One region of the Cytobacillus sp. IB215665 genome, then DNA from elsewhere that is predicted to be linked to it. Evidence: predicted binding sites of a transcription regulator. Region 1 holds the regulator's gene; each other region holds the start of a gene.
What was found. The regulator Rex, encoded in region 1, represses fermentation and respiration genes when NADH is low (regulators of the CRP and FNR family bind a similar motif). The targets are predictions, from matches to a motif close to TTGTGAAATATTTCACAA.
Positions count from the first base shown of each region.

Region 2: SLH52_RS15050 (cytochrome c oxidase subunit 2A) is a predicted target of Rex. The motif match lies at 1,861-1,878, and genes of this name have one in related genera.
Region 3: pflB (formate C-acetyltransferase) is a predicted target of Rex. The motif match lies at 3,502-3,519, and genes of this name have one in related genera.
Region 4: hcp (hydroxylamine reductase) is a predicted target of Rex. The motif match lies at 3,134-3,151, and genes of this name have one in related genera.

Region 1 covers NZ_JAXBME010000029.1:20,473-28,397, forward strand. The annotation lists gene groL (chaperonin GroEL) at 1-1,156, opposite strand, end outside; gene groES (co-chaperone GroES) at 1,256-1,540, opposite strand; gene SLH52_RS22355 (type II CAAX endopeptidase family protein) at 2,422-3,180, shown strand; gene SLH52_RS22360 (YdiK family protein) at 3,184-3,378, shown strand; gene SLH52_RS22365 (DUF2161 domain-containing phosphodiesterase) at 3,525-4,280, opposite strand; gene tatC (twin-arginine translocase subunit TatC) at 4,434-5,186, opposite strand; gene SLH52_RS22375 (twin-arginine translocase TatA/TatE family subunit) at 5,204-5,383, opposite strand; gene SLH52_RS22380 (redox-sensing transcriptional repressor Rex) at 5,479-6,117, opposite strand; gene moaC (cyclic pyranopterin monophosphate synthase MoaC) at 6,150-6,635, opposite strand; gene SLH52_RS22390 (ABC-F family ATP-binding cassette domain-containing protein) at 7,191-7,925, shown strand, end outside.
Region 2 covers NZ_JAXBME010000012.1:128,975-136,899, forward strand. The annotation lists gene SLH52_RS15040 (b(o/a)3-type cytochrome-c oxidase subunit 1) at 1-1,032, opposite strand, end outside; gene SLH52_RS15045 (cytochrome c oxidase subunit II) at 1,032-1,502, opposite strand; gene SLH52_RS15050 (cytochrome c oxidase subunit 2A) at 1,521-1,667, opposite strand; gene SLH52_RS15055 (chemotaxis protein CheX) at 2,165-2,677, opposite strand; gene SLH52_RS15060 (dynamin family protein) at 3,560-7,240, shown strand; gene SLH52_RS15065 (YpbS family protein) at 7,252-7,518, shown strand.
Region 3 covers NZ_JAXBME010000014.1:107,933-115,857, forward strand. The annotation lists gene SLH52_RS16420 (ABC transporter ATP-binding protein) at 1-74, shown strand, start outside; gene SLH52_RS16425 (GNAT family N-acetyltransferase) at 1,010-1,504, shown strand; gene purU (formyltetrahydrofolate deformylase) at 1,998-2,897, shown strand; gene SLH52_RS16435 (YjcZ family sporulation protein) at 2,986-3,216, opposite strand; gene pflB (formate C-acetyltransferase) at 3,578-5,824, shown strand; gene pflA (pyruvate formate-lyase-activating protein) at 5,830-6,558, shown strand; gene SLH52_RS16450 (CoA-disulfide reductase) at 6,885-7,925, shown strand, end outside.
Region 4 covers NZ_JAXBME010000012.1:109,369-117,293, reverse strand. The annotation lists gene SLH52_RS14990 (DEAD/DEAH box helicase) at 1-667, opposite strand, end outside; gene SLH52_RS14985 (Crp/Fnr family transcriptional regulator) at 813-1,505, shown strand; gene hcp (hydroxylamine reductase) at 1,776-3,071, opposite strand; gene SLH52_RS14975 (Hsp20/alpha crystallin family protein) at 3,292-3,762, shown strand; gene SLH52_RS14970 (hypothetical protein) at 3,983-4,132, opposite strand; gene SLH52_RS14965 (hypothetical protein) at 4,414-4,596, shown strand; gene SLH52_RS14960 (sigma-G-dependent sporulation-specific acid-soluble spore protein CsgA) at 4,614-4,865, shown strand; gene SLH52_RS14955 (hypothetical protein) at 4,902-5,144, shown strand; gene SLH52_RS14950 (YppG family protein) at 5,269-5,709, opposite strand; gene SLH52_RS14945 (FxLYD domain-containing protein) at 6,090-6,890, opposite strand; gene SLH52_RS14940 (response regulator) at 7,227-7,925, opposite strand, start outside.

The sequences.
Region 1 (7,925 bases):
CAGTTTCTGTAGCTGCACCAACTTTGATTACCGCTACGCCACCAGCTAATTTAGCTAGGCGCTCTTGTAATTTTTCTTTATCAAATTCAGAAGTTGTTTCTTCTAATTGTGTACGAATTTGGTTTACACGTGCTGCAATTTTATCAGATGCGCCAGTACCTTCAACAATTGTTGTATTTTCTTTTGTTACAACAACTTTTGAAGCACGACCTAATTGAGCAACAGTAGTAGCTTTCAAGTCTAATCCTAGGTCTTCAGTGATTACTTCAGCACCAGTTAGGATAGAAATATCTTCAAGCATTGCTTTACGACGGTCACCGAATCCAGGAGCTTTAACAGCTACTGCATTAAATGTACCACGAAGTTTGTTTACTACTAATGTAGCTAAAGCTTCACCTTCTACATCTTCAGCAATCATTAAAAGTGGTTTACCTTGTTGAACAACTTGCTCTAATACAGGTAACACTTCTTGGATATTAGCAATTTTCTTATCAGTGATTAAAATATATGGATTTTCTAAAACAGCTTCCATTTTATCAGAATCAGTAACCATGTATGGTGAAGCATATCCACGGTCGAATTGCATACCTTCAACAACTTCTAATTCAGTTGCGAAGCCTTTTGATTCTTCAATAGTGATAACACCATCATTACCAACACGTTCCATAGCTTCTGCAATTAATTGACCTACTTCTTCATCAGATGAAGAAATTGCAGCTACTTGAGAGATTGATTCTTTACCTTCAATCTGTTTTGAGATTGCTTTAAGCTCTTCAACTGCAACTTTAGTAGCCTTCTCAATTCCTTTACGAACGCCCATAGGGTTTGCACCAGCAGTTACGTTTTTAAGACCTTCAGTAATCATTGCTTGTGCTAAAACAGTTGCTGTAGTAGTACCGTCACCAGCTACATCATTTGTTTTACTAGCTACTTCAGCAACTAGCTTTGCACCCATGTTTTCAAATGCATCTTCTAATTCGATTTCTTTTGCAATTGTAACACCATCATTTGTAATTAATGGAGAACCAAATTTTTTCTCTAATACTACATTACGTCCTTTAGGTCCTAATGTAACTTTTACAGCATTAGCTAGTGCATCTACACCACTTAGCATAGAACGGCGTGCTTCTTCGCTAAATTTAATATCTTTTGCCATATTGTTTTACCTCCTCAAATTTTCCTAATCTATTAAATAATGTTCAATCCATATGCTGTTGAACATTACACATTATGTTAAGTACAAAGGTGGATAAAATTAGCTAAGTACAGCTAAAATATCGCTTTCACGTACGATTAAGTATTCTTTACCGTCAGATTTTACTTCAGTACCAGCATATTTTGAGAAGATGATACTATCACCTACAGCTACTTCAAGAGCTACACGCTCACCGCTGTCTAGTACTCGACCAGAACCAACAGCTACAACTTTTCCTTCTTGAGGCTTTTCCTTTGCAGTATCCGGTAATACGATACCACTTGCAGTCTTTTCTTCTGTTTCTTCAATTTGAATAACAACACGATCACCTAATGGCTTTAACAAGTGAAACAACCTCCTCAAATAATTTAAATGGTATTATTGTTCAATATTCTTCTATTAGCACTCGCTATACTTGAGTGCTAACACAACTATTATATTAATGAATCTCACATGTTTTTGCAAGTCTAAAGCAGAAAAAAATTCCTAATTTCATATATACCCCATAAATAGACAAGTTCTCCCTTGTATAACCACGACATTCGTCCCATTTTTTATTACACAATTAGAGCTTGGCTTTATTTCTTGTCATAGTCTTCAATATAGAAAGACTCTTTTCGTAATCTTTGCCGCTATTGATACCAGCATAGAAAAAGTGTTTTATACGGTTATCATTGCTTTACAGAAGAAAGATGCCATAACTCTAGTTAAGTACTTGGCAATTGCTTAGTACGAAAAACATTATTTAAATCAAAAACAACCCATTTCTAGGATCTCTGTAGAGTTAATATTGCTGATGTTGATGTATTTGGAACGCTAAGTAGGTTTTACATGATTGAAATAAAGTTTATACCTTCTTATGTAAATATCTTTATCATTTAACCCTTTAAAATTATGTCACAAATACGTAGGAATAAACATAAAAAACATAATATACATGAGTATGTTAGAATACTGTGATAAAATACGGTAAGTATTGTACTAACCCGTGTATATCGGACATACATTATTAGTGCATATTTTAATCGGACAACTATGATGAAAATCGTTAAATAGGCTAACAATGTCAAATCATTAAGGTATATCATTTGAATAGGGATTTTTCTTTCTGATAAAATGACATGGTGACCTCTAAAAGCTGCGAAGGGAAACAAGGCATTCCCAAATAGCAAAATACTATTTTAAACCAAAGCAGCATGAACAAACATTTAAAGGAGATTATTTTATTGATTAAAAAGATATTTCCACCGTTCGAAAGACATTATTGGTATGTAATTATCGCGTATATTATCGTCCAATTTTCTGCGACTTTAGGTGTGCCATTATTAGAAATTTTAGGTGTAGGCGAGGATGCTCATTCTAATGATATTGCGCTAGTCATTAGGGTTGGTTATTGGGCTGTAATTAGCTTTATCCTCGGATTAATGATTATTCTCTTCATTATGAAAAAAGATATGATTAACAGAGTGATTCCTGAAGATTACCCCTCTACTGGCAAAGCCATTTTCTGGTCAATCGCAGGTATTTTCCTTGCGTTATTTGCACAATCTTTAGCAGCAAATATTGAAATGTTACTTGGAATTAATCCAGGGTCAGAAAATACTGAAGTGCTTATCGGAATTTTTGAATTGGTCCCGTTATTCATTATTGTCACTTCAATCATCGCACCAATATTAGAGGAAATCATTTTTAGAAAGATCATTTTTGGCTCGTTGTATAAGAAATATAATTTTTGGATATCAGCACTTATTAGTTCTGTCATATTCGCCCTAGTTCATGGTGAGCCAGAGCACATACTCATATACAGTTCAATGGGATTTACTTTTGCCTTTCTTTATGTGAAAACAAAAAGAATACTCGTACCTATTATTGCACACGTTTCAATGAATACATTTGTGGTCTTAATACAAACTATCTACAAGGATGACATTGAACAAATGCGACAACAACTGGAACAAATGCAGTCGATTATTGGAGGATTATAACATATGCGCCGCTCACCTTTATTTTTTGGATTTATATATAGTTTTATAGGAATCGTTTTCACATATCTCGCAATTCAATCAGCTCAAGAAACAATTTGGAATTTCCCCACTCTCATATTGTCTTTTGTAGCCACCCTTGATTTTGGAGTGGCTATTCGTATGTTTATCTTTCATAACAAACTAAAAAATATAAAATAATTAACAACCTTCCTAGTTAACAGGAAGGTTGTTTTATTCTATGGCTAATTTCACATTAATTGTTGCTTTTTGCTAAGCACGAATATGTTCGGGACATCTTTTCTTCTCTAAATACATATGAGTTACCCAAAATACCATTCTCTGTATCAACCAAGCTTATTTGCTATTAATTCACCGTAATAGTGAACAAGTTGTGGATATGAAGTTAGCTCATTCTTACCCTTATCACTAAGTGAATAAGTTCCTCTTCGCACCCTTTCAAACCAGCCGTAATAATTTTTATTAAGAATAGATACAGTTTTGTCACCCGTTCCCATTTGGCGAAGATCACTTGTTGATAACTGACCTAAACGTTCGAGGCAACAAGCAATATGAATACAGTTTTCTTTGTACGCCGTCATGATTTTTTGATTCTTGCTTCCACCAACATTATGGTCACGATGCCTGCCTTGCATTTCAGTTAAAAGTAAATCTCTCTTTTTTTTGCTGCTTTGCATGCTTTTTTTCCGATCAAAGTCAGCTGGGGCTAGAATGATTTCTACCAGTGCAGTACCATTTTTGAAAGTTACAATCATAAGGCCTAATTCTAACCTTCTGACCAAATAACATATATCCTGCCATTTTTTAGAACGCAAAGAATATGTAGGCCTCGGGATAGCAATATACACCTGATCGGATAAACGCTGCCTTTTAGTAGCTTGTATTAACAGCTTTATACTTATATTAAGCTTAAGCTCCACGATCACTAGCTCATCGTCTTTTATAGCTGCTATATCACAATGATTGACTTCTCCATATACTTCATACCCCTGTTCTATAAAATGCTCTTGAATAGGTTTATATAAATCAACCTCAAACAATTTTGTTGTTTTATTGCTCATTAACATCATTACTTTCTTCATTTATTGAATGCTTTATATAAGATATTAATACGACCTTTATACTTGCATATACTCACAAAATAACCGCTAGAAAATACTACATGAAAAAAGTGAGCCTCTACAATTTGTAAAAACTCACTTTGATTAACTTTGTTATGGTTTATTGTATGGTTATTACTCATTTTCAGTCAGGAGTTCCTGTTCTAGTTTTTCCACTTTCCGATAGGTTATTTTTGAGATAAAGATACTTATTTCATATAGAATAAATAAAGGTATCGTCACCATCAGATGTGAAATGAGCTCTGGTGGCGTAATAAATGCTGCTATAACTAGTAAAACGAAATATGCGTATTTTCTTATTTTCGCTAAAAACATAGGCGAGACTATGCCAAGTCTAGTTAAAAACATCACAACGACAGGAAGCTGAAACAATATTCCAAATGGAATAGTGATTTTAAATAGAAATTGGAAGTATTCATTTATGCCAATAACTTGATTAACCGTTAGCCGTTCAGATATCCTCGTCATAAACTCAATAACAAATGGAAATAGAATAAAATAGGAAAATGAAACTCCACCTAAAAATAGTAACACTGATATTGGTATATAACTTAAAGTGATTTTCCGTTCTTTTTCATATAGACCTGGGCTAATAAACGCCCAAAGCTGATATAAAATAACTGGTGCAGTAATTACAAAAGCTATAATAAAAGCAAATTGCATATAAATTTTTATTGGATCAGTTAAGGAAAATGCATTCATCGTCAGCTCTTTTGCTTCATCAGCCTGTTGTAAATAGACAATGATTGGCTCAGCCAAAAAAAAGCTTCCAATTGTAGCAACAACAAAGAAAACGGCTGCGATAATTAGACGCTTCCTTAGCTCTCCTATATGATCGTATACAGACATTTCTTTACTATCATTCATACTTTCTCATCCTAATGTTACTTCTTTTTATTATTTTCATTTGCAATGTCTTGTGCCGCTCTCTTAAATTCTCTAAGTGTTTCTCCAGCAGCTTTTCCTAATTGAGGAAGCTTATTTGGACCAAAGATAACGAGTGCGATCACTAAAATTAATATAAGACTTCCTATTCCTATGTTAATTGGTCTCACCTCCATCATAAATTACAAATAATTTTCCTGATCTATCATTATAAAGCATATATTGTTATTATAACTCGATGATCATCTAAACGACCACAATGCCAGTAGAGCTACTATTCAGTTGGGTAGTTTTTAAGGAAATATACTAAAGATTGTAACTCAACTGCTAAATCAATGTGATGAATTCTAATATGGTCAGGTACATTAATTCGAGCTGGTGTAAAATTCAAAATACCCTTAATACCTGTTTCTACTAAACGATCGGTCATCCCTTGAGCAACTGGTGCAGGTACAGTTAAGATGGCAACACTTACATCTTTGGTAATATATTTTTCTAAATCATCCATATGATAAATAGGAACATCTCCAACTGTAGTGCCAATTTTTTGCTCATCAACATCAAATGCAAGTTCAATTTTCATATTATTATTTTTAATAAAATTGTAATTTAAAAATGCAGTACCTAAATTCCCGACCCCGATTAACACCACTTTTGTCAGTTCATCTTGATCTAGTGTTTGTCGAAAAAACGTTAATAAATAATTAACATTATAACCATACCCTTTTTTACCTAAAGCACCAAAATACGAAAAATCTCTACGTATTGTTGCTGAATCTACTTTTACAGCCTCGCTTAACTCAGCAGAAGATACGCGCTGCTTACCTGCAGCATGAAGATTTTTAATGAATCGATAATACAATGGTAAACGCTTTGCAGTAGCTTGTGGAATTTTTGTTTGTTCGTTATTCACTTCTATTCCCCCACATTCAAACAGCTATTCATTCACTGCTCTCTAATAAAGTCTCCGTTCTTTCCACCAGTCTTCTCTAATAAATAAGTTGGACCAATAACCATACCTTTATCAACTGCTTTACACATGTCATAAACAGTTAAGGCACATGTGCTAGCAGCAGTTAAAGCTTCCATTTCAACACCTGTACTACCCTTCGTTTTAACTTCTACGATAATAATAAGCTTGTATAAGTGCTTTTCTTCTTCCCATGTAAATGTGATATCGACACCCTTTAAACTAATTGGGTGACACATCGGGATAATATCTGATGTTTTTTTTGCAGCCATAATACCAGCCACTTGAGCTACAGCTAAAACATCCCCTTTTTTTATTTTTGAATGAATAATTTGTTCATAAATTTCTTTACTAACTGAGATACTTGATCTCGCTATAGCAGTTCTTAATGTTTCGCCCTTTTCAGAAATATCAACCATCTTTGCTCTACCTTGATCATTAAAATGTGTAAATGAAGACACTGTTGCTTTTCACCTCTCAATATGACTATACTACACTATTTTTACAATCCTGTCGTTACTTTAACAAGGCGTGAAAACTATATGTACACCCAAGTCCGTTTCTATCACCTTCTTAGTAAATGGCTTTTTCGTAAGTGGTGTGGCAATTGTAATTAATAATTTAGCCTATTGTTATAGTTTTAATGATGAAAAGGTGCAACAAATACTATGAGAAATCCTATTTATGTCTTAGTACAAGGCTTTTTTCGCATTAATTGCTGTTATTCGTTTTAAGAGAAAATACGTATAAACCTAGCGGTCGTAGCTTCTTTCCTCTTAATAAATGAGGTCAATTGCAAAAAATTTTATGAAAAGAGCCTATACATCGTACATGATATAAAAGCTAAGTCTAAAATATCTTCACTAAGAAAGCGCATACAAATCAAACTGAACTATTGTTAAAAATAAGCACTTCTCAAACCTTAGATAGTTAAACATTGGAATCCAGTGAAAGAATATTGCTCATTTCATACATTTTAAGATACACTAAAACTATTATAACAGAGGTGAACTAACATGATAGTGTTACAAGTGAATCAGCTCACAAAATATTTTGGATCTGATCTTATTTTATCGAATATAAAGCTAGAAGTACAATTGAAAGATAGAATAGCTGTCGTTGGCCGTAACGGCGCTGGAAAATCAACCTTATTGAAAATAATAGCAGGATACATGTCTCATGATAGCGGAAGCGTCATGAAACCGAAAGATATTTCTATTGGATATTTAGCACAGCATAGTGGCTTAGATTCGGACTTATCTATTTGGGAAGAAATGTTAACCGTGTTTGAACCGTTAAAAAAAATGGAGATAGAATTACGTAAACTAGAAGAAAAAATGTCCAATCAAAGCCTTATGTCAAACAAGGCAGATTACGACAAACTATTAAAAGAGTATGATCATTTACAAATTCAATATAAAGAACAAGGTGGCTATCAATATGAAGCTGATGTACGAGCTGTTCTACACGGACTTCAGTTTTCCAGCTTTAATTACTCAACACCTATATCATCTTTAAGTGGTGGTCAAAAAACGAGGCTTGCTCTAGGGAAGCTATTATTAGCAAAGCCAAATTTATTAATACTAGATGAGCCTACTAACCACCTTGACATTGATACTCTTACTTGGTTGGAGCAATATTTACTCGGCTATCCAGGAGCTATTCTCATCGTATCTCATGACCGTTATTTCCTTGATAAAGTCGTTACACAAGTATACGAAATATCTCGAACTAATTCAGCAAAATTCATC
Region 2 (7,925 bases), on a different contig from region 1:
CAACATTCCTATAAACGGTGCAAAAAAGCGTGCATCTTTCCAAGGAAGCTTCTTAACCCAGCCGAATAACCCAGTTGCACCTTTTGACCGACCATACAATTCGAACGTTGCAAACATAGAGAAAGCCGTCATTAAGGATGGTATGACTACTAAGAATGTTAAAATGACTTGTAAAAACTTCCACGCTGGATCAATTCCTGGCTCTGTTAATTGATGGTGAAATCCAACAGGGATAGAGAATAGTAAGAATAAAATAAATGACATTCTAGCTAGAGCATCTGAGAAAATTTTAGTACCTAATACTTTAGGAATAACAACATACCAAATCATATATGCTGGTAACAGCCAGAAATATACGAGTGGATGTCCAAAATACCAGAATAATGTACGACTAACCAACACATCAATCGTTTCAACAATACCTAATGACCATGGAATAAATTGAACTAGCACTGTAGCAGCTAAGCCTAATGTTGCTACTAACCACAATATCATGTTAACGATAGACATAAAGCTTAAAAGTGGACTAATTTGACCTGGATGTTGTTTACGCCACTTTCTGTAATGTGCAAACATAGCAAAGCCAGCTACCCAGCTACCTACAACAACTAATGTTAAGCCTATGTAAAAACCTGGATGTGCTTTTAAAGGAGCATAGAATGTATAAAGTACTGATGCTTCATTTAATAGGATAAATACTGCGGCAATTGCCGTACCAATTGTCATCATCCAAAACCCGATCCAACCAGTCAAACGAACCTTATTGGATAATGCACCTGCTGTTCTACTTAGGCTGGCAAATTGAAAGCCGATAATAAAGAATGTAGTTAAAACAAGACCAAGTAATACGCCGTGTACAGTTAAAATTTGATAATAGCCAAGCCATGAAGGGAGCGTAAATTTCCCAGAACGAACAAGGGTTTGTAATAATCCTGCTAATCCTCCGAGTGCTAGTGCAATAAATGCGACATAAATATGTGCCATTGCCAATTTTCCATCGCGTCGATCAACTTTCGCTTCAACAATACTCATTATTCAATCACCTCGATTGTTGCAGTCATACTAGTATGACCTATTCCACAATATTCATTACATAAAACTAAATACTCTCCAACTTCATCAAACGTAGTTGTTACTTCACTTATATACCCAGGTTCAAGCATCATATTTGCATTTGTGCCTGCAATTTCAAAGCCGTGAATAACATCTTTCGTTGTAGCAACGATTTTTACTTTTGCACCCTTTGGTACTTGTACTTTTGTTGGAGAGTAACTAAATGCAGAAGCAACAAAAGTTAATTGATATTCGTTGTCCCCGATTTGTACTAACCCTGGATTATCAAATGGTGCTGTTTGGTCAACCTTTTCTGGATCAATTGTTGTTAAACAACTAGGAGGTTGGTTCCCTAAATAAAATGCGCTAATACCTATAACAGTTAAAAAGACAAGTAGAGTTCCAACTCCAAATAACAACCATATTTTTTCAAACTTGTGCATATGCATCGACTAATTCCCCTCCTTCTATAAGCGGTCTACAAATAAAAAGTAAACTCCCAACCAAGTAATGATTAGAAAGAAACCCAACAAAAATACTGAAGCTAACGCTCCTTTTAATGAAGGCTCACTTTCTATTTTAGTTTTTTGATTTTGAAGCTCAGTTTTCGGCATCTCTCTCACTCCCTTCGTTATTGAACAAATTTCCTATTATTACACTATTATCTTACTAGACTAATGTGTAAAATCCATACAGTTATTGGGGTTTCACAAATTGTTCATATGTAATACAAACACTATGATAATAGTGATAAACTAATTTATCAGTGATAAATATCACAAAAAATAAAAACAATTTGTGAAAAAAATGTGAAATAGTTAAATAGATTTGATGTGGCTGCTTGAGACTTTTGTCATAAGGAGTTAGTTTTTGGGCTGAAAGTGAAATTAAATGGCTCTTTTCGGAAACTTTATTGCTACTTTTACGAACAATAGACAAATGGATGGTTTTATGAAAGCTCAACAATTGTACAATAAAAAAGATACCGCCATAACTGATTTAAAGGTGCTTATATCATAGAACGAATAGCAACAATTAATGTAAAAACAAGCGATTATAAACAGAAAACAATCGACTAAATGTCGATTGTTTTGCTTTGTTGTGTATTTGATTACATTTCAATCATTAAAATGATTTGCATTTCTCCCATTGTTTCCACTTGAATAGGAACTCTAAAGGCTTTTTCGAAGCCGTAGATCTTTGTTTGACCAACTAACACTGTAGGAGGTGTAATATCAATATTGATCCCTTTTTGAGAAAGTTGTGTAGACAAATTACCTGCAATCATATTACCAAACTCGCCTGTAAATGATTCAAGCATTTCTCCCTCAAGAGGCATACCAAACATGATTTCACCAACTCCACCAAATACAGTTGGGTTTCCCTCTATTATTAACCTTCCTCTTATATCCCCAGTTATACCAATTAATACGCCCATTGAGGATTGCAGTAACGGTTGAGTGAATAACGCTGGTTTATCAATTGTTACATCTATTGGTACTACTGTTTTAACTACATGAATTGTGCTGTTTAAAACACCTGTTACTTTTGAACTTAATGTGGCCAAACTGAATTCACCTCCATCATTTATTTCAGGGATTGTAATTGGGTAAAATATACCCATTACTATTTTACCTCATAATATTGATTTGTGTAATGACCTATACTGTTATTTAATAAATTTAATAGATTTCCTCGTATAATTCCAATAATTGTGTGCTGAACGTAATGATTTTTAGATTTATAATAATAATGCACAACAACAACTCCTTTAAAACGTTCGACTTCTCCAAACAGGGGAAGTCCTTTTTATTTGAAATCTCCTAATCACCTTCACAATAATCTTCCCTTTCACTTGTTGTAAGAGTTACACCACATTTAACTAGCGTTACATAGCTTGATTGAATAATTCGTTGAAATTGTTCAAAACATTTCTTTAGATGTCTTATTTCTGTAATAAAAGCAACAAATTATATGAACGATGTTCATCTCCTTGTTTAACAGCTCTTACATGTTTGGGTTTTTCGAAGAACGATATACGTACATATGAAATGCTCATGTACTTGTTATTTGACACTTTCGTAAACTATGCTGTTATATATACAAAATTACGATAGTAGAAATCTTATGTGATTATGATTATGTTAATGAAGAAAAGATACTAAGGAACTAAGCTAAGAAAGAAAATAAGTTATTTAATCTTATGAGTCAAGCTTATAAATCGATCGATTAGATTAGTATTAAATCAACGTTTACGTAGCTCGTTCTAAATATGACTACAAAGCATGTTCCTTGCTAAAGCCAATAATTTCATTACCTATTTCATATGAGGCGAGTTAAAAGATGGGAAAATATATGTTCAAATGATATAACTTTAATACCATTTCAAAATCGTTATGGCGCTGGGGTTTTTCTGAATAATTTTTAGTTTTACTATGAAACATCCTATTTAATATTGTAAAATAAGAAAATAACTAATCAGTCAGAATGTTAAGGGGTATTGTATATGGGGCAAACAGGGGTTAAGAAGTACACAACTCAAAATGTTACGAGCGGATTGTTCGATATTTATCATAAAATTAATGATGAAGGTGATAGCCAAACCGCGTTGAAAATTGTGCAATTAATGAAAAAACTTCAAAGTGAGGAATTTACCATAGGTTTTTGTGGCCATTTCTCGGCAGGGAAGTCAAGTATGATCAATGAATTAATAGGTGAACAGCTATTGCCTACTAGTCCAATTCCCACAAGTGCCAACCTTGTTAAAGTAAAGAGGGGAAACAAGTATGCACGGGTTTACTTTCATAGTGGTGAAGTGGTGCAATATGAAGGTCCGTATAATTATGAACTTGTAAAATCTCTTTGTAAGGACGGTGATTCAGTCGCATCTATTGAACTTAGTGTTGAAACAACTTCTATTCCAATAGGGGTATCAATTATGGATACTCCTGGGATCGACTCAACTGATGATGCGCATCGTTTGGCGACTGAATCAGCTCTTCACATCGCAGATACGATATTTTTTGTAATGGATTATAACCATGTACAATCAGAAGAAAATTTTTTGTTTGCAAAGGAATTAAAGGATCGTGGAAAAGAAGTATATTTAATCATTAATCAAATTGATAAACACCAGGAACAGGAAGTTAGTTTTTTTGATTTTGCAAACGGTGTAAAAAAATCTTTTTTTAATTGGAAAGTTGAAGCAGATGGTATATTTTACACGTCTTTAAAGAAAAAGGATCATCCATTAAATGAACTAGCTAGCGTCAAGAAGTTGTTACAGGAAAAAATCAACGATAAGGATAGCCTCCTCGTAACAACTAGTTTATTAGCGGCTGAAAATTTACTAAATGAACATTTGCAATATTATGTAAACAAAACATTAGATCAGCAAAATATGTTTGAAAAAACTCTTTCTCAGTTACCTGCAAATGAACGAGAAGAACTTCTAACAAGCATAAATAATGTACAACTAGAAATCGATGAGAAACAACAAGCATTGGAAAGTGCAGAGCTAAATTGCAAAAAAGACATACAGGCTATTTTAGATAATGCATATCTTATGCCATATTCTACTAGAGAACATGCAAGAGCATTTATTGAAGCTGGTCAAGCTGATTTCAAAATAGGTATATTCGGCTCCAAAAAGAAAATTGCAAAAGAACGGGAAGATCGCTTAGGTGTACTGTTTGAAGATATAAAGGATAAGATTTCTTCACAACTGGAATGGCATATTAAAGATTATTTTTTAGAATTTTGTAAAAAACAGGCTATTGGGGAAGATGAATTGACGAGAGACATTCAAACTTTCTCCATTACACTCGAACCTTCTATGTTGGAAAACGTATTAAAACAAGGAGCAAGATTAACGGGTGATTATGTCCTGACATATACGAATGATGTAGTTCAAATGATTAAGAGAATGTGCCGCGATGACACAAATGAAATTATTAGTAACATAATCTTTGAGTTGAAAAAGCATACAAGTACACAAATTGATATGTTACAAAATATTCTTAAGCAGCAGAACAATTTGATGGAGGCTAAATCAGGGCTTGATCAATTGGTATCGATGGAAGAGAGACATAGAACATCTCTAAATAATCTTCTTCATAGAAAAAATGAACTGCCTCAGGATAATGAAGAGTTGAAAGCTTTATTGGAAGAACAAATTGTCTTTACTTCAATGGAAGATACAAATCAAAATAGTGAAGTAACTGATAGCCAAGTGATTCAAAGCAGTTTAGATAATACAAACTTGACGCTACGTAATAATCGTAATCAAGGGGATCGCGTTAACGAAACGATTAAATACTTAAACCACGTTTGTAATCAAATTTCAGCAACAACTGGGTTTGCAACAGTTGCTAAGGAGCTACGTGAAAAATCTGAAAGGCTTAAAAATAGAAACTTTACAGTCGCATTATTTGGAGCTTTCAGCGCAGGAAAATCATCATTTGCAAATGCTCTCTTAGGAGACAAGGTATTACCAGTTTCACCAAATCCTACAACAGCAACGATTAACAAAATTATCCCACCATCGGAGGAATTTCCACACGGGACGGTAAAAGTTAAATTAAAGACACGGCAACAAATTTTTGAAGATGTCCAACAGTCATTAAAAATATTTAATTTGAAAGCTAACAATTTGGAAGATGCGATTAAGTTATTAAAGCAAGGTACATATCGCCAGCAAGTTATTGATAGTAGAGATCAATCACATTATTCATTTCTTCATGCAGTTTGTAGTGGATATGATACAATGTTCAAAAATTTAGGCTCTATCATCACGACTAGCCTTGCTGCCTTTTCCGACTATGTTTCTGTGGAAGAAAAGGCGTGCTTCGTTGAATGGATTGAGCTTGCCTTTGATAGTGAGTTAACAAGTCAAGGTATATCATTGGTAGATACACCAGGCGCTGACTCAGTTAATGCTCGACATACAGATGTAGCCTTCGATTATATTAAAAATGCAGATGCTATTCTATTTGTCACTTACTATAACCATGCATTTTCCAAAGCAGATAGAGAATTTATAATTCAACTTGGAAGAGTGAAAGATACTTTTAGTATGGATAAAATGTTCTTCGTAGTTAACGCATCAGATTTGGCACATTCAGAAGAGGAACTCGGTTCAGTTATGAACTTTGTAGACGAGCAACTTGTCTCTTACGGTATAAGAGACCCACGTCTATATCCACTCTCTAGTCATAAGGCGCTAACATCAAAACAAAAAGGATCTAATGATAATGGTAGTGAGATGAAAGATTATTCAGGAATCTTACGTTTTGAACGGGATTTTAAAACATTTATCATAGAAGAACTAGCAGAGATAACTATAAGCTCTGCTTACACGGATATAGAGAAAGTAAAAAATATGTTAGATGATTATATCAAAACAGCAACTACAAGTAATGAAGAAAAAAATAGCAAGCTGTTGGCAGCAACAGATGAACGAGAAAGCATTCGATCTATTATTAGCACTTACCAGATCGACAATCAAAGGCGGTCAATTGATCAAGAAATAAAAGAATTAGTCTATTATATTCAACAACGGAATTTTTTACGTTTTTCAGACTTATTTAAAGAAAGTTTTAACCCTTCGACCTTACGTGAAGATGGTAATAATATTCAAGTGAAATTGGAAGGTGCATTAGAGGAATTACTGTCAGCAATATCGTTCGATTTAGAGCAGGAAATACGGGCAACTAGTCTACGTGTTGAAGCATTTTTACGAAAACAAGTTGCTGAAATATTAGAGGATATAAATACTCGTGTTGCGGGAATAAACGATCATTTACAATTTAATATAAATAGTGAGTTTGAGTTTCCTACACCAGCTTTTCACTATCCTTTTATTAGAGATCAAATCAACAAAAATAAAGTAATAGGGATGTATAAAAACGCAAAGACATTCTTCGAAAAAAATGGCAAACAAAAAATGAGTGATGAAATAGTTAAGCAATTAGAGGGGACTATACCTAGCTTTTTAGAAACTATGAAAACTCAAGTGACAAGCCATTACCAGTATAATTTCGAACAGTATGTACAAGCATCTCTACAAAAGTTATTAAACGAAAATGAAGATTATTATGAAGGAATAATTCTTGCATTATCAGATAATGTAGATGTATTCTTGTTACAGGAAATACGCCAATCTATAGTGAGTAATATGGATATTTAGGAGGAACTCTCATGTCAGAAGTACACAAAGCAATTACGAGTCATTCACAAAGTCAGCATCGCCATATTCAGATTTTTGTACAATTAGACAATCAAAGAGAAGCTTTAATTGATGAGGCTCTTGAATTGTGTAAAGCGAATCAACCTTATTCTGTTGATGGCATTAACGAAGTAACTACTCAAATAAATGCACTTGCCAGTAAAGGAGTCAGTCCTACGAGGAAATATGTTACTAACACGATGGTGAAAGAGTATGCACAAAAGCTCGGTTTTAAATAAATTCGGTCAGTAATTCGTTGTTGTTACGTAAAAGCTGCTTTCGCATTGATTGCTGTTTTTCGTATTAAGAAGTAACATGTACACAAATAGAGTTCGTGGCATCTTTTTTTCTGTACAACAATGGCTAACAATATAAAACCACTTTACTAATTTGATAACAATAGCAACAATGTTTCGAAAAGAGCCTACGGAAGGGACAATTTTCAAGGTAATTTGTAATAGTTTTTTCGTTTAGATGAACAGAATTTTGATAAGTGATTACCTACTTTTATTAACCAAGAGCTATTAGCATAAGTTTAATCAATGCGAATTGTTTTAATGTAGAAATAATAGGAGTAATGAACAATTGCCTATGTAATTGACAACATGTTTAAGTTCATTAACTGATTTCCTTTTTTGAAGAAGAG
Region 3 (7,925 bases), on a different contig from region 1:
TGAGGGAAATAAAACAAGGGCATTATGTTTATTGTTCGGAATCAGAGTATAAGTTGTATAAGGACAGAGGGTAAGTTAAAAAGAATGATCTCTACGTAGAGGTCATTCTTTTTTGAAGGCTGTTCTCACATTGATTGCAGCACTTCAGTTTAAGTTATAAGCACGTACATACAGCGTATGTGGCATCTTAAAAGCAATAAACTGTTGTAATAATGTTCTTTTGCATCATAAGCCTTAAGTTATCGATACTTATATTCTACTTATTTCTTAAGTAATTCATAATGTTTTTGTTAAGGCTCTTTTTGTAAACTTTGTTGTTAATTATACAAAATTACGACAGTAAAGAAAGAAGTCTTATGTGATTCTCATCATAACATAGCAGAAAAAATGCCACGAAACTACAGTTGTATCCGTGTTTATCTATTAGTACGAATAAGAGCAATAAAATGCGAAAACAGCATGAATTGAGTGAATATTAAGAATTATTTTGTATTATTTATAATAAGGAGTAAGTTATCTCCATTCAAATGGGTTATACAATATAATCACAAAAACTTAACCATAAAGTGGTCTTGAAAACCGAACAATTTACATTAGATTACTGGACTACCAACTACTATCTATTTGATAAATGTTTTGGATGGGGTCACTATTTTCTGCTGAAAATTTAAATGCATCTTACACCAAACAAATAATGTTATTTTTCATCTATAACGAATCTCTTAAATACTTTTAAATCTTATACCTTAATTCCTTTAACTGACAAAAAAGATCTTTTCAAGGTATAATATTCCATAGTGGAGTGGTATCATGTTAGCTACTATTTTAACATTTTGAATGTCCAAAAAGGGAAATGTTTGAATGTTTATGTTAGTAATCATATACTTTCAAATATTTCCATTAATAGATTATAAAATGATAGTTGAAAAGAATGTGATATCAATCCAAGAAGAATAAGAATAAACAAAACTATGGATTTGTATTTTCTATGATTATAAGGGGCGTTAAGATGATTATCAGACCAATTGAATTAAACGATGCAGAAAAATTTTTACAATTAAATAAGAGCATTGATGAATCAGGATTTATGTTATTTGAACCAGGTGAAAAATCAATGACACTTGAGCAACAAAGAAAAGCTATAGAAAATATTATAGCTGAAAAGAACTCATTATTTCTAGTAGCAGAAGTAGAGCATAAATTAGTTGGATTTATGAACGCATTTGGAGGTAAAGTCAAACGAAATCAACATTCGGCATATCTTGTTTTAGGTGTACTTGATGATTTTCAAGGACGAGGCATAGCATCAAGTCTATTTAATAGTGTTTTCGCTTGGGCTAAAGATAAAGAAATATCTAGGCTGGAACTCACAGTTATAAAAGACAATATAAAGGCATTTAACTTATATAAAAAAATGGGTTTTGTTATTGAGGGTGAAAAAGTGAATTCATTAATCATAAATGGTCAACCTATGAACGAATATTATTTGTACAAGTTACTATAACACGTAGCCGCTATCCTTTACATAAACTTATCTATTAAAAATACCAACTACAATAATTCACAATTTGTATTACTGAGCATATAAGTGGATAAAACAAAATATAAGTAAAGCCATCGTTGAGTTTATTGCTCAATGGTGGCTTTAATGCTTTTGTCAGGAGTTAGACATCACGTAAAAAGAAAGCTTCTATGAAGCTATCTATCTATATATCATCACCCATTTCATTTTTAACGCCGTTTCGTATTCATTATTGTCTTCCGTATAAGAAAGTCAACACGAACTCAACAAGATTTTATGAGTATTTAATGTACAGTGAATTCATAACAATTGTAAGTCTATATTAGCTAGGGTCATTTTTAAAAATTGCAACAAATTGTTATGAAGCGATCCTTAAAAAGTTTATAAACTGCCATTGTATTCTTTATTGAATTATGAGAATATAATAAAAATAATTAGGCATGTATAATACATGAATTAATAAAGGAGAAAGTGTATGAACAATTCGATACAGGAGATGCTCAATCAATATAGTGAAAAACAAAAGAATCGTGGCAGGCTTTTAATTAGTTGTGCAGACAAGCAAGGGATCGTCGCTGCAATTTCAGAGTTTTTGTTTAACCATGGTGCAAACATTATTGAATCAAGTCAATACTCTACAAATCCAGAAGGTGGCGTCTTTTTTATTAGAATTGAATTTGAATGTCCAGACTTACTGCATAAAGGGACTGTTATGAAAAAGGAGTTCCAAAGCATTGCTAATCAATTCTCAATGGAGTGGCAACTTACATTTGTTCATGAATTAAAGAAAACAGCAATTTTCGTTTCAAAGGAGCTTCATTGTCTCCAGGAACTTTTATGGGAATGGCAAAATGGTGATTTGATGACGAATATTGCATTAGTCATTAGTAATCATGAAGATGCAAGGGAAATAGTCGAATCCTTAGATATACCTTTCTATTATATCCCTGCAAATAAAGACAATAGGAAAGAGGTAGAAAGAACTCAGCTTCAACTGTTAAAAGAGTATGAGGTAGATCTGATTATTTTAGCTAGGTATATGCAAATATTGACATCAGATTTTGTTGAATCATATCCTAATCAAATAATTAACATCCATCATTCGTTCTTACCAGCATTTGTAGGAGCAAGACCGTATGACAGAGCATACCAAAGAGGTGTAAAACTCATCGGCGCTACATCCCACTATGTTACGAATGATCTTGATGAAGGACCGATCATCGAGCAAGATATTATGAGAGTAAATCACCGTGATAATGTTGAGTCTTTGAAGAAAATAGGTAGTTCTATTGAAAGGAGCGTTCTCGCTCTAACAGTTAAATGGCACCTAGAAGATCGAGTGATTGTTTACAAAAACAAAACCATTGTATTTTAAGATAATTGTAGTAGCGTAACGTATTTGGCTACATATTAAAGTTTATGTTAGAGAGAGGTGAGAATCAGCACCTCTCCTTAAGATGTGATTAAATGGCTTTGACTACTGTTGCAAGTATGACAACCAGTAGAATAAATAACACAAGAATTAACGCAAACCCAGTACCCACTGAGTCTCCAACAAGGACAGGTTGACTGTAACTGGGTGCAGGATTTGCACAACCTCTCTCGTAGCCATATCTGTAGGCAGAGTGTCTAACATTAGGTACAGCCCCGTAGTTGTAACCAGTATATCCTTGAGCTCCCCCATAATTATGCATAAACTAACCTCCCTTTCTTCTCCATATATGTGTATGAAAGAATGGGCAAATTGTCTATAAGAATACAGATTATTTATATTTAATTGACGATACTCATTACGACATGTTTAGTATTTATTTGGTTTTAAGTCGGATTATGCAGATGCTACAATCTCTAATTTCTTCCCTTTAATACTAATCCGTGAAAAAATTCACAATGTCGTCAATAACATCCCGTCATATACACCATATTAATAGTATAATTGGTAATAAATAAACAATTAATACTAATTTTCTTACTCTGAGTTGTGAAGTATTTCACAAATGAAATCGCTTTATTGAAAATTTAACGATAATAATGGAGGAAGTTAACATGGACAAAATGAGCACAATTATAAAAGAAACTGCATGGGAGAATTTTAACGAAGGGCATTGGATGCATGCTATTGATGTAAGAGACTTTATTCAAAATAATGTAACACCATATACAGGAAATGAAGATTTTCTTGCTCCACCAACAGCAAAAACATCTAGCTTATGGGATGAAGTTCTAGAGTTAACGAAAAAAGAACGAAAAAATGGTGGTGTACTAGATGTTGATACTAAAACAGTATCTACCATTACTTCTCATAGGCCAGGCTATATAAATAAAAATTTAGAAAGTGTTGTTGGTTTGCAAACTGATGCACCACTAAAGCGCTCTATACAACCATTTGGTGGTATTCGAATGGTGAAGGACGCATGTAACGCATATGGATTTACGCTTGAACCAGAAGTGGAGAAAATTTTCACTGAGTACCGCAAAACTCATAACCAAGGAGTATTTGATGCGTATACTCCTGAAATGAGAAAGGCTCGGAAAGCTGGAATCATTACTGGACTACCTGATGCATATGGGAGAGGTCGAATTATCGGTGACTACCGTCGAGTAGCCTTATACGGTGTAGATCGCTTAATGGATGAAAAAAGAAAAGCCCATGCTAAACTTGAAAATGAGATGATGAGTGAAGCAGTGATTCGTGATCGTGAAGAAATTTCCGAACAGTTTAGGGCATTGCAAGAACTGAAGGATATGGCAGCTTCTTATGGATTTGACATTTCTAAGCCTGCCAAAAATGCACACGAAGCAATTCAATGGTTATATTTTGGCTATCTTGCTGCGATAAAAGAACAAAATGGTGCTGCTATGAGTCTAGGGCGTGTCTCAACATTTTTAGATATTTATTTTGAAAGAGAATTGAATAATGGAACGATGACTGAATCAGAGGTACAAGAGACAGTTGACCATTTTGTTATGAAGCTACGGATGGTTCAATTTTTACGTACGCCAGATTACAATGAATTATTTAGCGGTGATCCAACGTGGGTCACAGAATCAATTGGTGGCATGGGCTTAGATGGACGTCCACTTGTGTCGAAAACGTCATTTAGATTTTTGCATACGTTAGATAATTTAGGGCCAGCTCCTGAGCCGAACTTAACAGTATTATGGTCGACAGAGCTACCGGAACATTTCAAGCGTTATTGCTCAAAAATGTCTATTAAAACAAGCTCTATTCAATACGAAAATGATGATCTGATGCGTAAAGAATATGGTGATGACTATGGGATTGCATGCTGTGTGTCTGCCATGAAAATCGGGAAGCAAATGCAATTTTTTGGGGCCCGTGCGAATTTAGCCAAAGCATTATTATATGCAATCAATGGTGGAATTGATGAAAAATTGGGTGTACAAGTGGGACCTGACTTTGAACCGATCAAAGCAGATATTCTAAATTATGAAGAAGTGTTTGAAAAATATGATAAGATGTTAGATTGGCTTGCAAAACTATATATGAATACATTAAATGTAATTCACTATATGCATGATAAATATTCATACGAACGAATTGAAATGGCTCTGCATGATGAAGAAATATTAAGAACGATGGCATGTGGTATTGCTGGATTGTCTGTTGTAGCAGATTCATTAAGTGCCATTAAGTATGCAAAAGTGCGCCCAATTAGAAATGAATACGGAATCGCTGTAGATTTTGAAATCGAAGGAGATTACCCTCAGTTCGGAAATGATGATGACCGAGTTGATTCAATTGCAACAGAGTTAGTTGAGAATTTCATGAATAAGTTACGCCAGTACCCGACTTATCGTAATTCATTGCCTACTCAATCCATTTTAACGATCACATCAAATGTGGTGTATGGTAAAAAAACAGGTACAACTCCTGATGGTAGAAAAGCTGGTGAGCCATTTGCACCGGGAGCAAACCCTTTACATGGACGTGATAAAAAAGGTGCACTAGCTTCGCTGAATTCAGTAGCTAAGCTTCCTTACGAAGACTGTTTAGATGGAATCTCCTGTACTTTTTCAATGGTTCCAAAATCTCTCGGAAAAGAAGCTGACACGAGAACAAGTAACCTTGTCTCGATTTTAGATGGTTATATGAGACAAGAGGGACATCATATTAATGTAAATGTATTTGAAAGAGAGCAATTACTAGATGCAATGGAACATCCAGAGAAATATCCACAATTAACAATTCGTGTCTCTGGGTATGCAGTGAACTTTATTAAGTTAACTCGTGAGCAACAGATCGACGTCATTAATAGAACATTCCACGAAAGTATGTGATCAGCATGATAGGACGAATTCATTCAGTTGAAACTTGTGGTACAGTAGATGGACCAGGATTACGTTATATCGTATTCACACAAGGTTGTCCGTTACGTTGTATTTACTGCCATAACCCAGATACTTGGAAAGTAACTGGAGGTAAAGAAGAAGATACGAATGATTTAATTGAAGATATTAAAAAATATATGTCTTATATGAACTTTTCAAATGGTGGTGTTACTGTAAGTGGTGGAGAACCACTAGTTCAAGCTGATTTTGTCATTGATTTATTTAAGAAATGTAAAGAACTCGGCATTCATACTGCATTAGATACAGCGGGGTCATTACAACCCGCTAACTTGGATGAGCTCTTAAGTCTGACTGACCTTGTTCTGCTTGATGTTAAACATATAGATGAACAAAAACATCAAGACATTACAGGTTTATCTAATAATAATACGATTTCTTTTGCAAAGCGTTTAAATGATAAGGGGATTCCTTTATGGATTAGACATGTTCTCGTTCCAGGATATACAGATCAGGTACAAGATTTAGACCGACTTGGACAATTTATAGGTACGTTATCGAATGTTGAAAAGGTAGAAATACTACCTTATCATAAAATGGGTGAATATAAATGGAAAGCACTTTGTTTGGACAATGAATTGATTGATACAAATCCACCTTCAGCCGAAGAGGTTGACAAAGCATACAACATCGTTACATCATACTCACCTACACTTATGAAATAATTAAAGAAGAAGTAACACGAAACATCGTGTTACTTCTTTTTATGATGATGACAGTATTTGAGGGATAAATATGTGGAATTGACCCATAAAGCTTACGAATTGACCGATAAAATCTACGATAACGAGAAGGATCATTAAACAATAAAACAAAGTGATAAATAAGTGAAAAAAGATGTCACAAAATATACATACAGGGGTATATTGACAATGACACTATGTATACAGTATTATGTAGGTGTACTAAATAACAAATCATTTGTGAAACATTGAGCAAATATATTTTTTTACAAATTATATACCCATATAGGTAATTGAGGAGGATGACAATGACAATGAAAAAGAAAATAGTGATAGTCGGTGGAGTTGCAGGTGGAGCAACAGCAGCAGCAAGGTTACGAAGATTAGATGAAAATGCAGAAATTATCATGTTTGAACGTGGAGAATATATATCTTTCGCAAACTGTGGTTTACCTTATCATGTTAGTGAAGTGATTCCGCAGAGAGACAGTCTACTCGTTCAAACTGTTGAGGGGATGAGTAAGAAGTTTAATCTAGATATTCGAAACTTTTCAGAAGTAGTAAAAATCAACCGTGAAGAAAAGACTGTATCGGTGCAACATGTACAAACTGGTAAAAAGTATAAAGAAACATATGACAAGTTGATCTTATCTCCAGGAGCAAGACCAATAGTTCCCCCATTTGAAGGTCTTGAGCAAGCGAGAAACATGTTCACTTTACGAAATGTCCCAGACACCGATCGCATAAAAGCGTGGGTAGATCAGCAACAACCAAAAAAAGCGGTTATCGTTGGTGGTGGGTTTATCGGGCTTGAGATGGCAGAAAGCCTTCATCATCGCGGCATTGGCGTGACAGTAGTTGAACTCGGTAAACAAGTGATGGCCCCACTTGATCCAGAGATGGCTGCGATTGTTCATGAGCATTTACGTGACAAGAATGTAAATCTCATTTTAGAGGATAGAGTTAAAGCTTTCAAAAATAATGGTAAAACAATTGTGTTGAACAGTGGTAAAGAGATAGACAGTGATATTACCATTTTATCAATCGGTGTTCAAGCAGAGAATGAACTTGCCATTGAATCTGGGTTAGAAGTAGGAAAACGTGGTGGCATTGTAGTTAATGAGCACCTTCAAACAACTGATAAAAATATATATGCAATTGGTGATGCAATTGAAGTAAAGGATTATATATTAGGCACAGCAACAATGGTTCCGTTAGCATGGCCTGCCAATCGTCAAGGCCGTTTAGCTGCAGATCATATTTATGGTTTAAATGTTGTTTACAAAGGAACTTTAGGTACTGCAGTAGCCAAAGTGTTTGATTTAACTGTAGCAGTAACAGGGAATAAT
Region 4 (7,925 bases), on a different contig from region 1:
CTGAAGTACAAATAAAGATCGGATCACTACCATAAAAATTACAAATTCTTTTAAGCCTGCGTATGACATTCGCGACATGACTTCCAAACACACCGCGATATGTGTGTAATTCATCGATAACGATATATTTTAAGTTTTCAAAGAGGCTAACCCATTTTGTATGATGAGGAAGTATAGCTGAATGTAACATGTCAGGGTTGGTGATAACAATATGTCCAGCTTTCTTTACTTTTTGTCTTATCGTTGGAGAGGTGTCACCATCATAAGTAAAGCTTTTTATATCAATTCCCATTTCTGAAATAATCTCATTTAATTCACTCTTCTGATCTTGCGCTAACGCTTTAGTAGGGAAAATATATAATGCGCGGTTCAGTTCATCTTGTGCAATAGCTTGAAGAACTGGAAGATTATAACACAATGTCTTTCCAGATGCAGTTGGGGTCACCGTTACAATATTCTGACCATCTTGCACTGCTTCATATGCAGTACATTGATGTGTATATAATGCGTTTACCCCCCTATTATGTAAAGCTGTTTTAATTCTGGAGTCAACACTGTCAGGTATACTCATTGTTTTTGCTTCCTTCGGCTCTACATCATGCCAATGTATAATATTTTCATTTACCTTTAGTTCGTCAATAATGTCGGACAGCGACTTCTTATTCACTACCTGTTCACCGCCTATTTAAATTAGTATCACATCTATTTTATTGTAACGAATAAACGTTCGCAAAGAAAGTTTTTATTTATCGTCGACAAATGATAAAATCTGTTAAAATATATATATTGAAAATACTGTGGAGTGGTAAGAAATGAATAAACAAACTATTGAAGACGTTTTAAGAAATGTACCTTTATTTAAAGAACTTATAAATACTGAATTAAAAGAAATTGTAAATATTGCAATCACCCGAACGTACCAAAAAGGGACTCATATTTTCATGCATGAAGATCCTTTAGATTATGTGTATTTTATACATACTGGTAAAGTAAAGATATATAAAAATGATATTCAAGGAAAAGAACAGATTGTATCAGTTTTAAGTGAAGGAGATATGTTTCCACACGTAGGTTTTTTTAGAAAAGGGAATTATCCAGCTTCGTCATTCGCTGTCGAAAGTACTGCTGTTGTAGCAATTTCTATTTCTCATTTTGAACAGTTACTTTTACAACATCCAGAAGTTTGTATTAAACTTTTTAGAGTGATGGGTGAAAAAATTATAGATTTGCAAAAAAGACTCGAAGAACAAATTTTAAATAATACATATGAGCAAATCGTAAAGCTGTTACTAAGACTTTCAGAAACTCACGGAACGGAAATTGATAGCCACACAAGAGTGCTATCTACCCAATTCACCAATAAGGAATTAGCTAATATGATTGGTACAACACGGGAAACGATTAGTAGAACGATTACAAAGCTTAAGAAAAAAGGAAGTATTACAGTGAATTGTGATGGCAATCTTGTTATTGATGTAAACAAGTTCGAATCAGAAATCTTGTGAGTTAAAAACAAAAGCTCATTTCAAACTTTGTAGAAATGGACAATTAGTTAAAGTTTTTAACGAAGTCCAACACTTTGAAGGAAATAAAATATTGGAAACGCAAGTAATATTTGAATTTAGCTCATTTTTCTAAAAAACAACGATTAATGTGAGAACAGCCAAAAAGTGAGTTGCTAGAGCAGCAACTCACTTTTCATGTTCGCAAACTGTTATTACATAGAGTGGCAGTATAAAATTTGGCATTCCAAAAAACAAAATTATTTAAGTTTATTAAACGGTTAAGGATAACATTTGTTCCATATCGTCCTGCGCATTATCAATTAATTGGAGGTTGAATGTTTCTTGTAAAACGTTCAGCACTCCCTCAGAAATAAACTCTGGTGGCTTAGGTCCAATGCGGATATCTTTAATGCCTAAACTAAATAAACCAAGTAAAATTGCTACCGCTTTTTGTTCAAACCAAGAAAGAACAATACTGATCGGTAAATCATTTACTTCACATTCAAAAGCATCAGCTAAAGCAAGTGCTATTTTTACCGTTGAGCCTGAATTATTACATTGACCTAAATCAATATAGCGAGGAATTTCTGTCCCTGGTACTGTGCCATAGTCTACATCATTAAAACGAAACTTCCCACAAGATGTAGTTAAAATCACTGTTTCAGGTGGCAAAGATGTAGCCAGCTCTCGGTAGTACTCCCCACCTTTTCCTGGAGCATCACAACCAGCTATAACGAAAAATCTTTTAATTTTGCCATCCTTAACAGCTTGGATAACTTCAGGTGCCAAGCCTAAAACTGTTTCATGATGGAAGCCAGTTACTAATGTTTGTTCTGATTCAATGTTTGCATCGGGTAATTGGAGCGCTCTATCAATTAAAGGAGTAAAATCATCATTCTCTATTTTTTGAACATTTTCCAAGCCCGCCACTTCATATGAATACATTCGATCTGCATACGTGCCCTTAATCGGCATCACACAGTTTGTGGTTGCTAATATAGCACCTGGAAACTTTTCAAATAATCTACGTTGATCATACCATGCTTTTCCTATATTTCCTTTTAAATGATGATATTTTTTTAGTTCCGGATAACCATGTGCAGGGAGCATTTCTGAGTGAGTATATATGTTTATCCCTTTCCCTTTTGTTTGCTCAAGCAACTCTTGCAAAGCGAATAAATTATGACCAGTTACTACGATACACTTGCCTTCAATTTTATTTTGAGAAACTGTTATTGGTTGGGGTATACCTAAACGTTCAGTATGAGCTTTATCAAGTACGTCCATGATACGAACTGCTGCTTGCCCTACCTTCATTGCCATATCGATATGTTCTTCAACATTAAAATTTGAATTCGTTAATGTCATATAAAGTGCTTCATGAGTCGTTGCATCAACAAATGAATCTGTATATCCAAGTTGATTAGCATGTGTTCGGTATGCAGCGATGCCCTTTAAACCAAATACGATTGTATCTTGTAAGCTTGCGATCGTTTCATCCTTTCCACATACACCAACCACTTTACACCCTCCTGATGGAGTTTGTTCACATTGATAACAAAACATGTCTATCTCCCCTTTAAAACGGAATTTTCATGTTTTAGCATACATCTTTCGTATACGATCAATTGTGATTTCAATCACATTTTTGGATAATTTACAAATTGTTCACATTTATACCATTTTTTCATTACATGACTGTAGATACTCTGTGTATTTTTTGTGCCCTTTCCGAACGAATTGCATAAGTTATAGCGAATAAACTTTTTTAACTGAGGTGAAAGTTGTGAGTTCAGACAATAATAATAAATTATCTAGAAATCTTGAGAACGAATTCAATGGCTTAATTAAATCGATGAATGAATTCATTGGCGAAAATCCTTTTAAACGAATATTTGAGTCACTTGATGACCTCCTTAGCCAACCACTCTTCATTCAACAAATACCTATACGAACATTTGAAACAGATACAGAGTATGTTATTAATGCAGAATTACCTGGTGTTAAACGTGAGCAAATAAATCTTGAATTCTTCGAACATTATGTAACAATCTCACTTAATAACAGCGAAATAATCGAAGAGTCAAATGATAAACAACAAACATACCAAAAAATGCATACATTCCAACAGGCTTCAAGAACCGTTCACGTTCCCTACAAGATCCCAGAACAAAACGTAACTGCAACATTTAGGGATGGCCTACTAGATATACGTATTCCACGCCAACAACGCAAGCGGATATCCATTCAGGAATAGAACGTTCATTAATAGCTCTTTCGTAAACCCTACTGCCTATTCTTACTATAAATGAACAGAATGAATGAGTGAAAAGAGAATTCAATAATTTTAAGACTAAATAAGGTGTCAGGAACACTAGGTGTATACGTATTTACATCATAGAATGAGGAGTAAAAAATAATACTATATAAAAAAGCAGCGAAGAATAATATTCATTCGCTGCTTTTTATGTATTCCATTAGGAATTTTTGTGAGATTCATTTCCGTATTTCGGATTATTCTCTGGAGTTGAATCATGTTGAATGGACTGCTCATTAGCAAATTCAGTCTCATTCCTATTGTTCGGATATTTATTTTGTCTCTTGCGGTTATTGTTTCGATTAGTCATTCATATTCCTCCTAGTTATCGTTCTTATTATTCATTTCCTTTTTAGGACGTTTTTGTGTAAATTGGTTTCCAAATTCCATGTTAGTTTTTTGTGGTTTATTTTGCTTCTTTGTCACCTATGCTCCTCCTTTTACAATTCATTTGGAGCAACGAATTGACATGACCTCTGCTCCAATACATAGTCTGTGACGCATGAAAAAAGATTATACACTTCATATTTCATACTATAAATTACATATTTTTAAAATTTAAAAGCAAGTTATATGTAGGAGGTGGATGTAGTGAATAAAAAGAATGAAAATCCAGAACATATAGAAACTGATACTCATCTAGACCCATCAAAAGAGCCAAGATTAGTAATTAAAACAAATCTTGATCCTGAAACGAGTGTTGAGGAAAATCCTTATTATAGTGAAAATGTGAAAGATGTTGAGGAGTTTACGAAGTATTTTGATCAAACATAAAAGGTGTGTCAAACATTATGGATAAGACATTAAGATATTTACAAGAAACATTATCCAACTATTTAGATAAACACAATATATCGGAACAAATATATGAAAAACTTCTTGCAAAAACGTATCGCAGTGAAGGGGATTTTGTTAAGGAATTAAATGAAGAAGAAATATCATTTTTAGATGAGGTTTTACCTGATGAAATAATATATGCTCTAGATGAACAAGATTTCAAACGTGTAGAGCAATTAAATGAGGTTTATGAGTTGCTGTATTAGTAATAATGAGTAATCAATAATACAGGTCATGGGGTGATGAAGCTGACACGCAACAATGATAATTTTATTAACATTAAATTTCAAGATGGTGCTATCGATAAGAATGGGATAAACGGTTGTCAAGTAGAAGACGTTCTTCCTATATTAATTAATAAGCTTAAAGCATTTCAAAATGGCGATTTTCACAGCATGGAAAATTCACTAGCCATTTCAAACCTAGAAGCAGCTAACTATGCTTTACATTGTAGACGTGAAAGAGTTGAACTAGAAAAACATTAGAGCTAAGAGGATGACTTTAGGAACAGATAACTAATCTTTTTTTAGCATAGTATCTGCCCCAAAATATAAAGTTCATCCTCCCTCATTGCATGTAGTCATTTCCACAAGGCTTAAGGAGCAATTATTATAGATTAATTAATGATGAAAAACCTTTAAAAGCCGAATTTAGCTGATTTACTGCTCCCATAATTTGTCCACCAGTATTCATCATCTTACTATAATCATAAGAACCGTCATCTTTTTTAAAATGATTCATGATTGATCCAAAACCTGGCTGAGGTTGCTGCATATTAGGTTGTTGTAATGGGTATGGTGTTGGAAACGGCTGAAAAGGTGTGTTTTGTGAAAATTGATTTGGTCTTGGTCTTGGTCTTGGCCTAAACGGTGTTACAGGTGCGGCAGGAATTCCTGGTGAAATTGAAAATGGTGCAAATGGTGTCGTTGGTGGAATTGGACTAGTAGGTTGAAAAGGTACAAAAGGCCCTTGCGAAAATGGTGGTCGTGGAAAAGGTGGTCGCCAAACTGGCGGGAATGGGTACCTATTATTTCTTTGATGCATCATCATTGCTATTCCCTCCATAGGAATTAATATTGGCCTTAATAATGTATGTCGAAGCAAGATGTGTTGTGATGAAATTCGTGTGGAGAAAAGAGCCTCATTTCTGTTTGAAGGCTACGAACCTAAAAACACAGCTACTTCACCAAATTGAAAGACCCCACCTGTAAGGGTGGGGATCAATTATAAGATTAGTTTATTAGAATGAGTCTGGTTTCGATTAAATGGTGTTTATCGTAGGAAAGAATCAAAATGTGTAATACTAGCAACATCAATCTATTTTAAAAATGACAGTTACAATGCCCTTTCAGTTATCTAATTTAATTACGAAAACAACAATTTCTTTAATAAGACCATAAAAAGAATATTAACTGCAAAATAGCAATATTTTAATCATTCCAACCATACGCCATCACTTCAATAGTAGCTACTTGATCAGCAAATTCAATTGGAATATCTGGATATAATAATTCAAATCCTGCTTCATTTCCTGGATTTAAACCAACATCAATATAATCATTTAAAATACCTAGTAATTTTCCATCCTCTGCATATAAAGCACCTGCGACACTAATACTTTCTTGTTTTTCGTCCTTCGTATTCTTCACTATGCCTGTTACTTTATATGGGTTCCATTCATCGCCTTTTAGCCCTTTAATTGCTGATACTTCCATTAAATTAGGATCTTCAGTTGTTTCGTTAAACTCAAAATTATATGTAGTTTCTTTGTATAGACTCGCATCAGTAATACCATCAATAATTGCACTTTCTGAAACAAATGCTTTTTCACCAGGTAAAACTACATTTGGTACTGCATATATCCACGTTGCCGTACCTAAAATCCCTCCCTCCTGGTCTTTAAAGTTCATTTGTGTTTCACCAATCTTAATAGGTACTTCACCCGTGTTTTCATAAATTGCTGCAGAATGCAACCAAATAGTACCTATAGAATCAACCCAAGCTATACCGTTATCTTGTACAATTTCAAGATTTACATTTTCTACTTCAGCTTCTTCTTCCTCAACTTCAACTACACTAACTCCTGAAGTTTCTTCAACTTCTTCTGTATTGCTATCTTCTGTTGGTGTAGTCGAACCTCCGCTCGCACCTGATAGTTTTTCTTCATTAGAACATCCCATAAATAGTAATAATACAGTCATGAATACAAGTAAAGCACTTAACTTCTTCATCAAATTCCCCCTATAATCACTGTTTGTCAAAAGGTTATTATCGCAATGATTTGTTGTTAGTAAACATGTATACACATGAGTTTCTTACAGCTTTTATTTCAGATTACTATGCCAACCATATAAGTTAAAAAATAGCAACAAAGTTTACGATAGCAGCCTTTCAAAAAGATATTAACAAACGATGCTTACAATTTTCTTACAAAGAATAAGAGTATTTAGACATATCATTATGGAAAAAATCCTCAAAATATTTGTTTTAAAAATAAAATGTAACAATATAAAAAAGAGTACTGTTTGATAATTAGATTTCAAACAATACTCTTGGCTCAGTTATGTTTAGTTTGTGATGAACTGTTTTACTTCATTTGAAGGCTCGACTCCGAGCTCTTCCCTTAATAACTTGACATAGTTTTTATAGTATTCTTTTAACCTTTTTTCATAAATACGATGGCTAGCATATATATTTAGAAGAAATATAGTCATTTCTTCATGCAGAGGGTATAAAGTTAAAAATGTTTTCACAACTTCTTCTGAGCGATTAATATTCCCTTCTTTAATAAAATAATTTGCTAATTCACGTGTTAGTTTTTCGTACATCACTGTCAGCTCTTCTTCAACCCCTAAAACCCATAAATAATCTTTCATTTCAAATAAATTCCCTTTATATACTTGAAAGGTTCTTTCACTAATTTTAAGATTATCTTTATTTACCTTGTCATTGTGCGCAAAATACGCTTTAAAAGTTAGTAGATCACAGAATTTTGTTTCGACATCCAGTATATAACCGTCGTTTAAGTTACGAATTTGTAACTTCATATTATTTTCCTTCAACACTTTTTTCATTCTAGAAATAGTCGTGTGGAGATTTACAGTTGCGTTTTTCGTCCAAAACATGTCCATCAATTTCCACTTATTAATGACTTGGTTTGGATGGACGAGGAAATACGCAAATAGCTCTTCTGTTTTCCTTGTGGGCCATTTTACAACTGTTCCATCTTCACCTCTTACTTCAAATTTCCCTAAACATTGTATTGA